Regions from separate parts of the Desulfonispora thiosulfatigenes DSM 11270 genome, predicted to be linked through region 2. Evidence: riboswitches for the same ligand, from Rfam matches in the RefSeq annotation. Region 2 holds a riboswitch; the other holds the start of a gene.
What was found. Region 2 has a riboswitch for cyclic di-GMP ahead of B8965_RS03145 (methyl-accepting chemotaxis protein). Riboswitches for the same ligand answer to the same signal wherever they lie in the genome.
Positions count from the first base shown of each region.

Region 1 (7,497 bases), on a different contig from region 2:
ATAAAAACCAATACCTTTTAGTTGATGAATTAAAACGTCTTGTAAATTAGCGATTGTTACACTCTTTCCGCAATTACCTCCTTTAACGCAACCTTTACCACCAATAGTCTGTTCGCATTGATAACAAAACATTTGACTATCCAATTTATCCCGCCTTTCATAAGTTAAAAACCTAATTTTAAGTTTTTTGTTAGTTCTTAAAGAACCTTTTCAGTTTTATGTTTTCCTAGTTTTATTTTATTTATACATAGACATTAATTTCAAATTAGCATTAGATGTATAAATGTTATACTATAGAGAGACAATGAGAAAAAGGAGAAATCTGTAATGTTAGAAAAGGCTAAAGCAATATTAAAAAAATATTATGGATATGATACTTTTCGTAAAGGGCAAGAAGAGATTATTATAAATATTCTAGCTGGAAATGATACCTTTGCTATTATGCCAACAGGCGCTGGAAAGTCCGTATGCTATCAAATACCTGCTCTGCTATTAGAAGGGGTAACCCTCGTTATTTCTCCATTAATTTCTTTAATGAAGGATCAAGTAGATGGTTTAAATAGTATGGGTATAGGGGCTACTTATATCAATAGTTCATTAAGTGGAGTAGAAGTAGAAGAGAGAATTTCAAGAACCCAGCAAGGTGAGTACAAGCTTTTATATATTGCTCCTGAACGTTTAAATATAGAAGAATTTAATTATATTTTACATCGACTTAAAATTTCTGTAATTGCTATTGACGAGGCGCATTGTGTTTCTCAGTGGGGACATGATTTTAGGCCTAGTTATCGCTTGATTACAAGTTTTATAAATAAATTACCTAAGAGGCCAATTATTACAGCCTTTACCGCAACTGCAACTAAAGAGGTAAAAGATGATGTAACTGGTCTATTAGAATTAAAAAATCCCCAGGTTTATGTGACCGGGTTTAACAGAGAAAATCTATCTTTTTCAGTTTTACGGGGAGAAAATAAGGATAAGTTTATTTTAAATTATGTCACGCAAAATAAAGGTCAAACAGGGATAATTTATGCAGCAACTCGCAGAGAAGTAGATAGCTTAACGGAATTCTTAATTGAAAAAGGTTTTAAAGCGGGTAAATATCATGCTGGTTTAAATCAAGAAGAACGAAAAATGAGTCAAGATGCCTTTATCTATGATGATTTAGATATTATTGTGGCAACAAATGCCTTTGGGATGGGTATAGATAAATCTAATGTTCGGTATGTGATTCATTATAATTTACCTAAGAGTATGGAGAGTTATTATCAAGAGGCTGGAAGGGCTGGTCGGGATGGAGAGCCTAGTGAATGTATTTTATTATTTGCTCCTCAAGATGTAGTAATTCAAAAATTTTTAATTGAGCAATCTATGAGCATGGAGCGGCAAAAGCTAGAATATACCAAACTGCAACAAATGGTAGATTATTGCTATACTTCTTCATGTCTACGAAAGTTTATTTTAGAATATTTTGGTGAAGAAAATATAGCTAATAGCTGTGATAATTGTAGTATTTGCAATGATGATAGTGAGTTAGTGGATATTACATTAGAAGCAAAAAAAATATTGTCATGTGTTGTACGTATTAAAGAAAGATTTGGTGTAACCGTTATTGCCCTTACCCTTAAGGGATCTAAAAATAAAAAGGTATTAAGTTTTGGTTTAGATAGGCTTTCTACTTATGGCATTATGGCTGAATATAAAGAAACAGAAATAAAAAACATGACTAATAAATTAATAGCGGATCGTTATCTATGTTTAACTGAGGATCAATATCCAGTGGTACGCTTAACCTTAAAAGGAATTAAGGTCTTAAAAGACGAAGAAAAGGTAATGCAAAAGGTACCTAAACAAAAAAGAGAACAAGCACCTGATTTTTCTTTATTTGATGTGTTGCGTAGTGTTCGTAAAGAAATTTCAAATCAAGAAAATGTTCCACCTTATATAATCTTTGCCGATAGTACCCTGCATGAAATGTGTACTTTTTTACCAAGGGACAAAGAAAATCTGCTCAATATTAAAGGTATTGGTGAAAAAAAGGCAGAAAAGTATGGGCAGGAATTTATAAGTGCAATAAATAATTATGTAGAAGAGAATGGGATAAATAATGAAGAAATTAAGAAAAAACCTAAACCATCGAAAAAAGGAAGCATAGATAAAAATGCTAGCCATATAATTAGTTTAGACATGTACAAGCAGGGTAAAGCGTTAGAGGAAATTGCAAAAGAACGTGGTTTTACAGAAAGTACAATAGGCAATCATATCATTAAATGTGCTGAAGAAGGCTTAGAAGTAGACTTAGATTCGTTTATTCCTGATGGATATGAAAAGCAAATTTTAAATATTATTGAAAAAGTAGGAGCAGAAAAGTTACGACCGATAAAAGAAGAACTACCAACAGAGGTAGATTATTTAGCAATTAAAGCAGTTTTATGTAAATATAATTTTTAGTAAAGGATATGTGAAAAGATGAGTTTACTGATGATGGAAGGTATTGAGAAGTCTTTTGGAGATAGGAATATTTTAGATAATATTACTTTTGGGATAGATGAAGGAGAAAAGATTGGTCTTTTAGGGATTAATGGAACGGGCAAAACTACCCTTTTAAAAATTATTGCTGGTACTGAGAGTATCGATAAAGGAAATATTATTAAAAAAAGCGACCTACGCTTAGAGTTTATGTCTCAAAATCCTGATTTTGATGATGAAGCTACCATTTTAGAGCAAGTCTTTAAAGGAAACTCACCCCTAATGAAAGTTTTAAGAGACTATGAAGAAACCATGAATAAGGTTAATAATAATCCAAGTGATACGAAGCTACAGCAAAAACTTCTTTCTCTTAGTCAAAAGATGGATGACTTAAAGGCTTGGCAAATAGAAAGTGAAGCAAAGACTGTACTTACTAAATTAGGAGTAACAGATTTTGAAAAAAAAGTAGGAATTCTTTCTGGTGGGCAAAGAAAAAGAATTGCCTTAGCTAGTGCCTTAATTAGTCCCTGTGATTTATTAATTTTAGATGAACCGACAAATCATTTAGATAATCAAACAATTGATTGGCTAGAAGAATATTTAAAAGGTTATAAAGGTGCATTAATTATGGTTACCCATGATAGATATTTTCTAGATAGGGTAATTAATAATATCGTTGAAATCGATAAGGGAAAGGTCTATAAATATACAGGCAATTATTCTTATTTTCTAGAAAAGAAAGTAGAAAGACAGCAAAGTGCGGAAAGCTCTGAGTTAAAAAGACAAAATATCTTTCGAAATGAATTAGCTTGGATTAAAAGAGGGGTTAGGGCAAGAGGAACAAAGCAAAAGGCGCGTATTGATAGATTTGAAGATTTAAAAGATTCAAAATTAGATTTACATAAAGACAAATTAGAAATTAAGGCAGTAGCAAGTAGACTAGGTAAAAAGGTTATAGAACTTGAAAATATAAGCAAAAAATTTAATGATCAAAATGTTATAGATGATTTTAGTTATATTTTCACAGGAGATAGTAGAGTGGGAATTATTGGTCCTAATGGAATAGGTAAATCAACTCTTTTAAATATAATAGCAGAGCGAATAACTGCAGATAGTGGAATTTTAGAAATTGGTCAAACAGTGAAATTAGGTTGTTTTTTCCAAGAGAACTATGAAATTAAAGAAGATTTACGTGTTATCGAATATATTAAAGAAGTAGCAGAGTTCTTACCAGACGGGGAAGGTAACTTAATTAGTGCTTCACAAATGTTAGAGAAATTCTTATTTCCCCCTGAAAAACAGTGGACATCCATTGCCAGGCTTTCGGGTGGAGAAAAGAGAAGATTATATCTATTAAGAGTATTAATGCAGGCTCCTAATGTTTTATTACTAGATGAGCCAACGAATGATTTAGATATTGAAACTTTAACTATTTTAGAAAATTATTTAGATGAATTTCCAGGGGTAGTAATTGCAGTATCTCATGACCGCTATTTTTTAGATAAGGTAGCTGAAAATATTTTTGCTTATCAAGAAGGGGGAATTATTAAAACCTTCGTGGGTAATTATTCAGAGTATTTAGAGTATAAAAGCATTAATGAGATATCAGAGGAAAAAATAATAATCAAAGAAAAAAAGGATCCTCTACTAAAGACAAAAGAGCCAGTATTAAAGTTAACCTATAAAGAGCAAAAAGAGTTTGAGCAAATTGAAGATATTATTACACAAATGGAAGAAGAATTAGAAAAGGTTTCGGAGGAAATCAATATAGCCGGTAGTAATTATGTTTTACTAGAAGAATTAACAAATAAGCAGCAAGAACTAGAAAAGGAATTAGAAGAAAAAATGGATCGCTGGGCTTATTTAACTCAATTAGCCGAGGAAATAGAAGAAAATAAAAAAATAAGCAAAAATGTTAAAGAAGAAAGCTAATACATTAAAAATATTTAGTAATTAATCAAGCAATAAGGGCATAAACTTAGATTTAATAATCTATTTAGAGTTAAAAGTAAATATATAGTTAAGAATATTTTTCAAGCTGAAACTGCGTAAATAAATCTAAATAATTGGAAATACACTATACATATGGATAAATTTGAATTATAATAGAACAACATTCCAATTGATAAATAACGTATACATGGATAAGGGCAAATCATTTGAAAAGATGAGACGCAAAGCTATGGGTCTAAAGCTTAAGGCTATGGCTGCCAGGCTGCCAATGATAAAAACACATTAATTGTGTGCTTATTATTGGTGGCCTTTTTTTGTATTATTATAAGATATTTCAAGGGGGAAATAATGATGAAATGGTTTCGGAATCATTTAGCAAGTAAGTTAATTATACCGACAGTAATACTTTTAATAATTGGATTTTCTACGATGATTGTATTAGGTAATACTCAAATGGAAAAGGCAGTCTGGGAGGAAGTAGAAGCCGAAGGAAGCTTAGGGGTAAGAGCTGCTTCAGCGGAAATTCAAGCATATTTTAATAAATATGTTAGCCTTTTAACTATGGCAAATAGTAATGAAATAATTAACTTAGCCAGCAAAATGGAGGGGCGTGACCTTTCAGCCTATTTAGGAACACCTGAATATGATAGATTTATAAATTTAACAAAACGACTTTCTGATAATGATCCTCAAGTAATAGATATTTATATAGCTTCAGAAATTAGTAAATCTAATATAGCTATGTCCGGTTGGATTCCTGATGATGATTATGATTGTACGCAAAGACCATGGTATATTGAGGGGAAGGCAAAAAATGATATTTATTTTGCCAAGCCCTATATAGATGTCGATACTAAAGATAGAATTGTTACTATGAGTAGACCCATTTATCAAGGAGATAAATTTCTAGGCTTATTAGCTGTAGACTTAAGTTTAAAAGAAGTAAACGAAATAATAAGCTCCATGCAAAATTTCGAGGGAGATTTAATATTTATGTTAGGTGAGGATGGTACTTTTATTGACCATCCTGATGAAAAATTAGTGCTTACGCAAAGTTTAGACATTAAAGGGGATATTAATAATATTTTCACTAAAATGGTTAAAGGCGAGACGGGGTATGGTGAAGCGGAATTTGGCGGATTACAAAAGGTTATTTTTTATCACCCGGTTAAGTTAACAAATTGGTCAATTGCGATTTCCGTTCCAAAGGAGATTTTAACTGCACCAATTATTAAAGATACTAGGCAAAATGCCTTAATTGGAGCAATAATTGTAATTGTCATAAGTTTAGTAATTTTCTTTATGGTAAGATATTCACTGCGCCCTTTAGGAGAGTTAAATAAATTAACTAATGAAATAGCAGAAGGTAATTTAGATGTAGATATAGAGGTAAAGGGTACAGATGAGGTTGGAAGGTTAGCTGGTAATTTCCAAAGAATGTCTGATAATTTACGAGATTTAGTGGAGGACATAAAAGCAGATGCTGTGAAGCTAAGCGCTTCAAGCGAAGAATTATCAGCTAATATTGAAGAAATAGCAGGTCAAACGCAAAATATTACTTCAAGTAGTCAAGAAATAGCAGCAGGGGTAGAAGAAACAAGTGCTTCAACAGAAGAAGTATCAGCAATTTCAGCTGATATTAATACATCTGCCATAGATCTAGCTAAAAGAGCAAGTACAGGAAGTGAAGAAGCAAGTAAAATTAAGCAAAGGGCAGAAAAGTTTACAAAGGATGCTCAGGCTGCACTTGAAGATACCAACGCGTTATTTAGTCAAAGACAGGCGGCAATTTTAAAATCTTTAGAACAAGGTAAGGTAGTGGAAAAAGTAGTGCAAATGACTAAGGTAATTTCAGACATTGCTGAGCAAACTAATCTATTAGCCTTAAATGCAGCAATCGAAGCAGCCAGGGCAGGAGAACAAGGACGTGGTTTTTCAGTGGTAGCTGAGGAAGTAAGAAAGTTAGCTGAACAATCTAAACAAACTGTAGGAGAAATTAGTCCAATTATTGATCAAGTGCAAGATGCATTTAAGAATTTAGCCGAAGATACAAACGGAATTTTGAAGTTCATGGTAGAAAAGGTTGGAGCAGATTACAAACTTATGCTTGGTACAGGAGAGCAATATCAAAATGATTCTGATTATTTAGCAGGGATAGTAGAGGAATTTAAAAATAAAGCTGATCAGATTAAAGATTCTACCGACGAAGCTAGTATGGCTATGGATCAAATTGCTACTACGGTAGAAAATGCCAACGCAGGTACGCAAGATATTGCAAATAACATAGGTGAAACGACAAAGGCCTTAGAAGAAGTAGCTCATGTAACTCAGAAGCAAGCAGAAGTAGCAGATAGATTAATTAAATTAGTAGGGAAGTTTAAGGTATAAAAAGGAGCGACTTTAAATCATGAATTTAAAGTCGCTCTTCTTTTTTAAAGATGATATACTACTAGAGTAATTTTATATATAGAGGAGATTAACCATGAGTGTATTATTAGTAGAAAATGTTAGTCATGATTTTGGGGGCAGGAAAATTTTAGAAGATGCCTCATTTCGTTTATTAAAAGGGGAACATGTTGGATTAGTAGGAGCTAATGGAGAAGGTAAAACTACCTTTTTAAAAATAATTACAGGTGATATCATGCCGGATGCTGGGAAGGTTGAATGGTCTAATCGTGTTACAGTAGGTTATTTAGATCAGCATACTTCTTTAGCTAAGGGGCAAAGTATTAGAGAAGTGTTACGTGAAGCTTTTCAGGGTATGTTTGATTTAGAAGCAGAAATGTTAAGTTTATATGATAAAATGGCTGAAGCAAGTAGCGATGAAATGGATAAAATCATGGAAGATACAGGAGAAATTCAAGGCATTCTAGAAACGAGTGGTTTTTATACAATTGATGCTAAAATTGAAGAAGTTGCTAATGGATTAGGTCTAGGTGAGATCGGATTAGATAAAGATGTAGATGATTTAAGTGGTGGTCAGAGAACAAAGGTTTTATTAACTAAACTCTTACTGCAGAATCCAACCATTTTAATTCTCGATGAGCCGACTAACTATTTAGATGTGGAACATAT
Region 1 covers NZ_FWWT01000013.1:134,942-142,438, reverse strand. Annotated here, with positions in the region: gene hcp (hydroxylamine reductase) at 1-132, opposite strand, end outside; gene recQ (DNA helicase RecQ) at 328-2,451, shown strand; gene B8965_RS04395 (ABC-F family ATP-binding cassette domain-containing protein) at 2,470-4,401, shown strand; cyclic di-GMP riboswitch class I at 4,609-4,692, shown strand; gene B8965_RS04390 (methyl-accepting chemotaxis protein) at 4,774-6,810, shown strand; gene B8965_RS04385 (ABC-F family ATP-binding cassette domain-containing protein) at 6,905-7,497, shown strand, end outside.
Region 1: it holds a riboswitch for cyclic di-GMP, as region 2 does, so the genes downstream of both, B8965_RS04390 (methyl-accepting chemotaxis protein) here and B8965_RS03145 (methyl-accepting chemotaxis protein) in region 2, are expected to answer to the same signal.

Region 2 (7,497 bases):
GTATTTGCCGCTGCACAATTGGCATAGTAACAAAAAAAAGGGGCACCTAGCCCCTTAATTAATATAATTTTATTGTTTGATTCTTTTCATCCCACTCAACTTTTAAATTAAGACTTTCAGATACAGCTCTTAATGGGAGCATTGTTCTTCCTTCAATTATCTTTGGTGCGACATCAAGACTATTTGTTTTTCCGTTTACTACCATGAAATTATTCTCTGGCCAAAGGTCAATCCAGTTTTTTTCTTTTACAATAGTTACGTTGTTAGCTTCAGCCTCCCAGTTAACCTTTGCGCCAAGGGCTTCAGAGATAAATCTTACAGGCACTAATGTACGTCCACCAATGATTACTGGCGCTACATCCATTTCAAGGTTAGCTCCACCAGCTTGTAATGTCTTTTTGCCAATTGTTAATTCTAATGTTTTATGTTCTCCCGCTCCAGGTACTGTCCCTTGTTCATTACCACTAAATTGTAAGATAAAAGGTGCACTAAAGCCCTCGTATCTAGCTACTACAAAGCCTACAGCGTTACCCATAGTATCATTAATTGTTAAAGTTCCATCTGGTGAAACTTGTCCATAAAAGTTAAAGAATTCCCAATCTACTGAATAAGCAGGCACCTTTTTTGTTTCTCCATATTTAGTCTTCATAGTAATACTTAACTCTTTAGTATCTCCTGCAGCATTAGCTCCTGGTGTTCCTGTAACCTCCATTTGGTCAATATCATCTCTTCCTATTATTTTTATAGGAAATTTAATACTTTGATTATCAATACTTGCACTTATTTCTGTCTTTCCAGATTTAGCAGGAATAAATTTATTTTCTACAACGTTCCCTAGGTTTCCAACTTCTTGCCAAATTATAGGGAAGTTATTTGCATCTATTGGGTTATAATATTCATCATAAGCCTTTAGAGAAAATCTTGCTTCTTCATTTATTAAAAACATTTGTTCTTTTTCAGGTGCTTTTAAGCCCTGAATTTTAGTACCTGTAGGTGCATCAGAATAAACGCCTATTCCACTAATTACCATCCGTTCAGTTTTTTGTTCTGTAGCAAAAACCTTCTGGGTTTCGCTATCTCCTAAGGGTCTAGATACCATGGTAGTTGATCCACCACCATCAAGATTTAAAGCTTTCCATACTCCAATATGTTCAAAAAATGATGCTAAATCTTTAAGACTAATTCCAACACTATTTGTAGTACGTCCTTCTACACCAACCAAATAAAGAATATTACCATCCTGAGAAATCCCTGCAGCAGTTCTAGCACGAATACCACCTAAAGATGATAAATCCTTTGTATAAGGAACCGCTTTGCCATTATCAGCTAATAGGGCATGTCCCCCTACAACCATGGACCAGTTTTTATCTGGACTGATTGAATAATCAAGATCCACTGGGTCTCCTACTTTAAAGTTATCTAAAATAAACTTAGCAGAATCACCATGACCACGTAAAATGTACATTCCTTCTGGTACAGCGAAATCAAAGTACTTATCTTGTGATATTGCTTGAACTACACCGTTCTTTATAAGCATTTCAGTTGGAATTGTGTGTTCATCATTACCTCTAGTTGTTCCTCCCCATAAATCATTATAAAGATGTAATTTATTGGCGTGGCTATGGATTCCTCCTGGCTCCTCCCAATAAATGGTCTTATTAAGTCCAGATAATTTAAATACCGCTCCTGTAGGTGCAGCTACCTTTCCATCAAAAGAAAAAGCATCTATACTTGCTTTTCTATCTTTAGTAATCCCTAAGGCATACCAACCTTGTAAGTGTGAAGAAGAAGTAACAAGTCTATCTCCCATAACCATAGGTCCAATAGGAGATCCTTCTGCTTTAGTATTGTAAAAATCTCCATTAATAGCTGCTATAGCTCCTGTATATTTTGCCATTGCAGATACATTTAAGCGCTGAGTTAGTTTTCCAGATCCTGATATTGAATTAATCTGCACATAAGGATTTCGTAAATCTATCTCCATAACATGAATTTTCGCTAACCCTGGTTTTGTCTGCCAATCATATTTTTTTAACACAGCACCTGCTGTAATTGGTGTTTGTTCAGTTAGTTGTGGAACTCCGTTCTGTGCCGCCTCTGACACATTTGGTATCATCATTACTAATGTCATTAATAATATTGTTAAAAATCTAAACATTAAGATCCTCCTTCTACATTATCCTTTAACTAATTTTCTGTTTAATTTAATGATTTAGTTTTTTATCATCTCCCCTTTTTTCATCTTATTTAAAGGTCTCCTTTTTAATTAAAGACGTTTCTAATTTTTTTAAGTTTCATATTTATATTATATACCTTTTAAACTCTCTTGGAGTTTAAAAATATCCTTCATGAATTCTTATGCTTTAGAAGTAAAATGAACTAAAAAAAGGGGCCCTTAGCCCCTAAACTTTAAATCTTCCAATTAAATTAGTTAATCTTTCTGTTAGTTCAACTTGCTTTTGGGTAATGGTGACAATACCTTCAATGGCTCTAGTTTCTTCATTCATATTTGTGGCAATTTCTTGAGTTCCAGCATTAGTTTCTTCTATTGTAGAAGAAATTGTTTCCATACCTGCACTTGATTCTTTGGTACTTTCTTCTATATCTTGAGACCTGCTAGCAAATTCATCCATTAAATTATAGATTAAACTTGAATCCTTTTGATATTGTACTCCGATATCGACCATCTCTTGATAATCTGCTTTAACCTGATTATCAATAAATCCCAAAACACCATTTGCATTATCTGATAGATTTTGAAAGGCTTCTTGGACTTGTCTAATTACCACATCAATTTTACCTACTGTGCTACTAGATTGTTCTGCTAATTTGCGTACTTCATCAGCTACTACAGTAAATCCTCGGCCTTGTTCTCCCGCTCTTGCCGCTTCAATAGCAGCATTTAAGGCTAATAGATTTGTTTGTTCTGCTATATCAGAAATAACCTGGGCCATATTTACGATATCATCTACAACTTGTCCTTCTTTAATAGCCTTTAAGATATTTGCTTGTTTTTCGGTATATAATTCATTGGCAACCTTTTGCGAATTAGTAGCATTTTCTTTGATTTCTTCTGCCCTTTTTTCAATTTGATTTACTATCTTTTGCCCTTCTTCTGCTTTTTTAGTTAAATTAGTTACGATAGAAAATGTTTCCTGAGAAGAAGCTGAAACCTGTTCAGTTATCGCACTTGTCTCTTCCATACCAGCGGCTATTTCTTGCGTACTTGCATTAATTCCTTCTACTTGAGCTGTAATTTCTTCAGTATTTGCTGAAAGTTCTTCACTAGAAGCAGATAATTCCTCAGAACTTACTCTTATTTCTTGAATTAAATCCTTTAAATTAGTAATCATTTCTCTAAAATTACCAGCTAATTTTCCAATTTCATCTTCACCATTAACATCTATATCTACTATTAAATTACCACTAGCAACCTCACTTGTAATTTGGGAAAGATTCTTTAACGGTATTAATATCCGTCTTAATAAGTATAAAACTATCACGACTAATAAAATAATTATTGCTATTCCCATAGTTATACTTGAGCGAGCTTGTTTAATTACGGGATCATCAAGTACTTGTTCAGGAATAATTACTCCTAACGCAAATCCTGTCGATTTGATGGGTTGGTAAAAGGTATATTGCATCTCACCCTTAAAATCAGCTAAACCCCAACCTTCCTTTCCAGCAACCATTTCCTGTCCAATTTTACCTGCTTCATCTTCAAGATCTGTTATATTAGTTGACAAGATTAATGACTCATCTTTATGAGCTGTAAAAATTCCGCCTCTATCTACTAAAAAAGCATAACTACCTTCATACGGATCTAAGGCATTAACTATGTTATTTACCACTTCTGTAGAAAGGTCTATAGTCATAAGTCCTAAGAAATGATTTCCATCATAAACAGGGGTTGATAAGGTTACAACTGGTTTTCCTGTAAGTTTATCTATATACGGATTAGTATAATATGTCTTATTTTCTTGCTTTCCTTCCACATACCAATCCCTTTGACTTAAGATATAGTCATCACCATGATATGCTTCGCTGACATCATAAATATTTTGGGTACTTTCAGAAGCAAAGTAAATATTAAAAATATTCTTATCCCTTTCCACCACAGCTTTTATAGTAGATATGTAAGAATTATATTCTGCTTGTCCCATGTAAGTGGACGGATTACGATCTCTAGCCAACTCTACTTTTTTCGCAAAATCAATAATATCATTTGTGTCTGCTAAGGTTTCTAATATACCCATGTATCTTGTAAAATAGGAATCTATTTCCGCTGCTGCTCCCTTTGCAGCTTGTACCCCAGTATTATGTGCTCCTTCCCAGCCTACATTTTTAATGCCTTTAATATTTGTGCTGATGATGAAAACTAGGCCAATAGTTATTACAAGAATTACTGGAACAATAATTTTTGCCGCTAAAGACTTATTACTCCATTTCATTGGCTACACCCCTTTATATAATATTCCATAATTTCACCTTTCTTCTTTAATTTCATATTTTTTTTCTTTTGTGGACTTTAAAAAACAGCCCATAAATGGCTGTCAAAAGACAAAACATTTAACGGTAACCTGGCTATCATAGCTTGCGCCTTAGATCCATGGCTTTGCGTCCTACTTTTTCAAATAGTTTGCCTTTTTCAATAAATTGTATATAGTAATTATTTGGTATATTTATTATATTTTGTCGAATTTTCCCTGCATATAGCATTTTAGCATACTTTAAATAAAAATATAATCATCTTTTTTAATTTTACTCTTTACAATTTATAACAAAAAACCCTCGGTCAATATTTCTATTGTACCAAGGATTTTTTCTACTATATTTTATTGTGTTGGAGTTAGATTTATTAAACCTTTTGTCCAGGCAAATGAAGCGATTTTTACTCTATTATCCACATCAAGCTTCTCCATTATATTACATAAATGATTTTTTACCGTGTTTTCAGAGATATATAAAGAGTTTGCTATTTCTTTGTTCGTAACACCCTCAGCGACCAATCTAATTATTTCATATTCCCTTTCTGTGATATTATGGGTCTTATAATTTGGTTCTATAGTATGAATTTCCAGTAATTCTTTGAATATTTGTTTACCGATAGATTTATCCAAGGCTACTTCTCCGTTTAAAATTTCCTTAGTTTCTAAAATTAACTCAGTTACTTCTATATCCTTATTAAGTAAGCCGTGTACACCACAAGTTATATACTCAATTAAATTATTTTCATTTTTATAATCATTTAAAACCACTAATTTACTCTCTGGAAAAAGGCCCTTAATTCTTTGAATAATCTTAATTTCATCTACCTCTATGTCTTCTATATCTAAAAAAATAACATCCGGCCTTAATGAGTTACTATTTTCTAACTTATCTAAATCAAGTCTAATTTCATCTATTATTTGAAAGCCTTTAATTGTGGTTAGCACCTTTTTTAATTTTTGTCGAAACAAATCATGATTATAAATAAGTAGGGTTTTTACTTCAACCAAACTACATCACTCCTTATCTTTATTAATTTTAAGAATTACATACATCGCAACTAAATTTGTATAACCACTTTCTATTATAAGTTTTTATTATGCTATATATAAAAATAGCCTATAAGTACCATATCAAAATACTCCCACCTTTTATATACTGTTATTAAGATATAAGATTTTTATCACAAGCATAAAAAATAAAAGGAGGTTTTTATCATGTCTGATGATACGGTTGTTGCTAGTAAGTTCACATGGTCTGATTTACTGAAAAAGGAAGATTGGTGGGCAATCTGGGCTGCTTTTATAATTATAAGCCTAGCATTTATCAGTAACTTTACGGAATTATTTAATTTAAAGGCTGTAAAACCACAAAAATGGGGTTCAGCAGAAGCTCCATCTATCCTCAGTTCATTTGACGGTATAATGCCTAACTTACTATTTCTCTTAATTGGTCTAGTGATCCTTTTTGGTTTAGGTATAAAAATAATGGAAGGTAAATCCACTAAATTCTCAATCGGTTTTGTTGGAATATTCATTCTAGCTACATTTGCATATTTCTTTGCTAATCATTATTTAATTGGAACCTATTTAGGGTATGCCTTTTGGGCATTAGGTTTAGGTTTACTAATTTGTAATACAGTTAAAACACCCGAATGGTTAAAACCAGCAATTAAAACAGAGTTTTATATTAAAACTGGATTAGTTTTATTAGGAGCTGAAATTTTATTCTCTAATATTGTCAGCTTTGGAATGTATGGTTTAGGTATTGCTTGGTTTGTAACTCCAGTAGTAGTAATATTTATGTGGCTCTTTGGTACAAAAGTTCTAAAAATGGTTAGTAAGCCTATGGTTATGGTAATCGCAGCTGCAACTTCTGTTTGTGGGGTTTCAGCAGCGATAGCCGCAGCCGCAGCCTCTAAAGCAAAAAAAGAAGACTTAACATTCGCAATTGGCTTAACTTTAATCTTTACAGTTCTAATGATGGTATTTATGCCTCTTGGTCTAAAAGCAATTGGTATGGATCCAATAATCGGTGGAGCTTGGATGGGTGGAACAATTGATGCTACAGGTGCAGTTGTTCTAGCTGGTGAAGCCTTAGGTCCAGAAGCAGGTCAAGTAGCAGCTATGGTTAAAATGATTCAAAACGTACTCATTGGAGTCATCGCCTTTGCTATCGCTATATTCTGGGTAACTAGAGTTGAAAGAGATCCTAATGGTCCTAGTGTTGGAATAAGTGAAATCTGGCACAGATTCCCTAAGTTTATCCTAGGATTTATCTTTGCTTCACTTTTCTTCTCTTTCATAATCGAACCTGGCCTTGGAACTGAAACAACTAATAGTGTTTTAAAAATGACTAAAGGTTTTAGAGGATGGTTCTTCTGTTTAGCATTTATTAGTATCGGTTTAGAATCTAACTTTAAAGAGATGGCTGAATCAGTGCAAGGTGGTAAACCTCTAACTTTATACCTTGTGGGTCAAACATTTAACTTAGTTTTAACTTTACTAGTTGCATGGTTATTATTAAGTGGTATTATTTTCCCAGTACCAACCCTAGTATTTTAATATTAAATACTGAGCAACACCATTTAAATGGTGTTGCTTTTTTAAAACCTTTTATCAAAATATTTAAGAATACGCCAACAAATAAGGCCCCATCCTAAAAATAAACTAAAAAATATAATTGGATGATTAGTCCCAAGATTCATAGTATAAAAAATCTTTTCAAATCCTTCTAAATCAGTATAATAATAATCTCCTGCTCCATAATCTCCATCACTCATATTACCTGGATCCATAAAAATTGTTGTAACTGCAGCAATTAAAACGAGAACTAATATAATAATATTAACTGTAACAAAAATACTCCGTTTCTTCTTAACTTTCTTTATATTATTATCCTTTTGCGAATCGATTTTTTTCACCCCCTATATAACTTATGCTTATTGAACATATACATGAACATCTTATGTATTCTATTTCATTTTTAAATCTCTAATTCCTTTTT
Region 2 covers NZ_FWWT01000012.1:18,604-26,100, forward strand. Annotated here, with positions in the region: gene B8965_RS03135 (hotdog fold thioesterase) at 1-50, shown strand, start outside; gene B8965_RS03140 (stalk domain-containing protein) at 59-2,158, opposite strand; gene B8965_RS03145 (methyl-accepting chemotaxis protein) at 2,403-4,454, opposite strand; cyclic di-GMP riboswitch class I at 4,575-4,657, opposite strand; gene B8965_RS03150 (LuxR C-terminal-related transcriptional regulator) at 4,839-5,501, opposite strand; gene B8965_RS03155 (YeiH family protein) at 5,709-7,055, shown strand; gene B8965_RS03160 (hypothetical protein) at 7,097-7,414, opposite strand.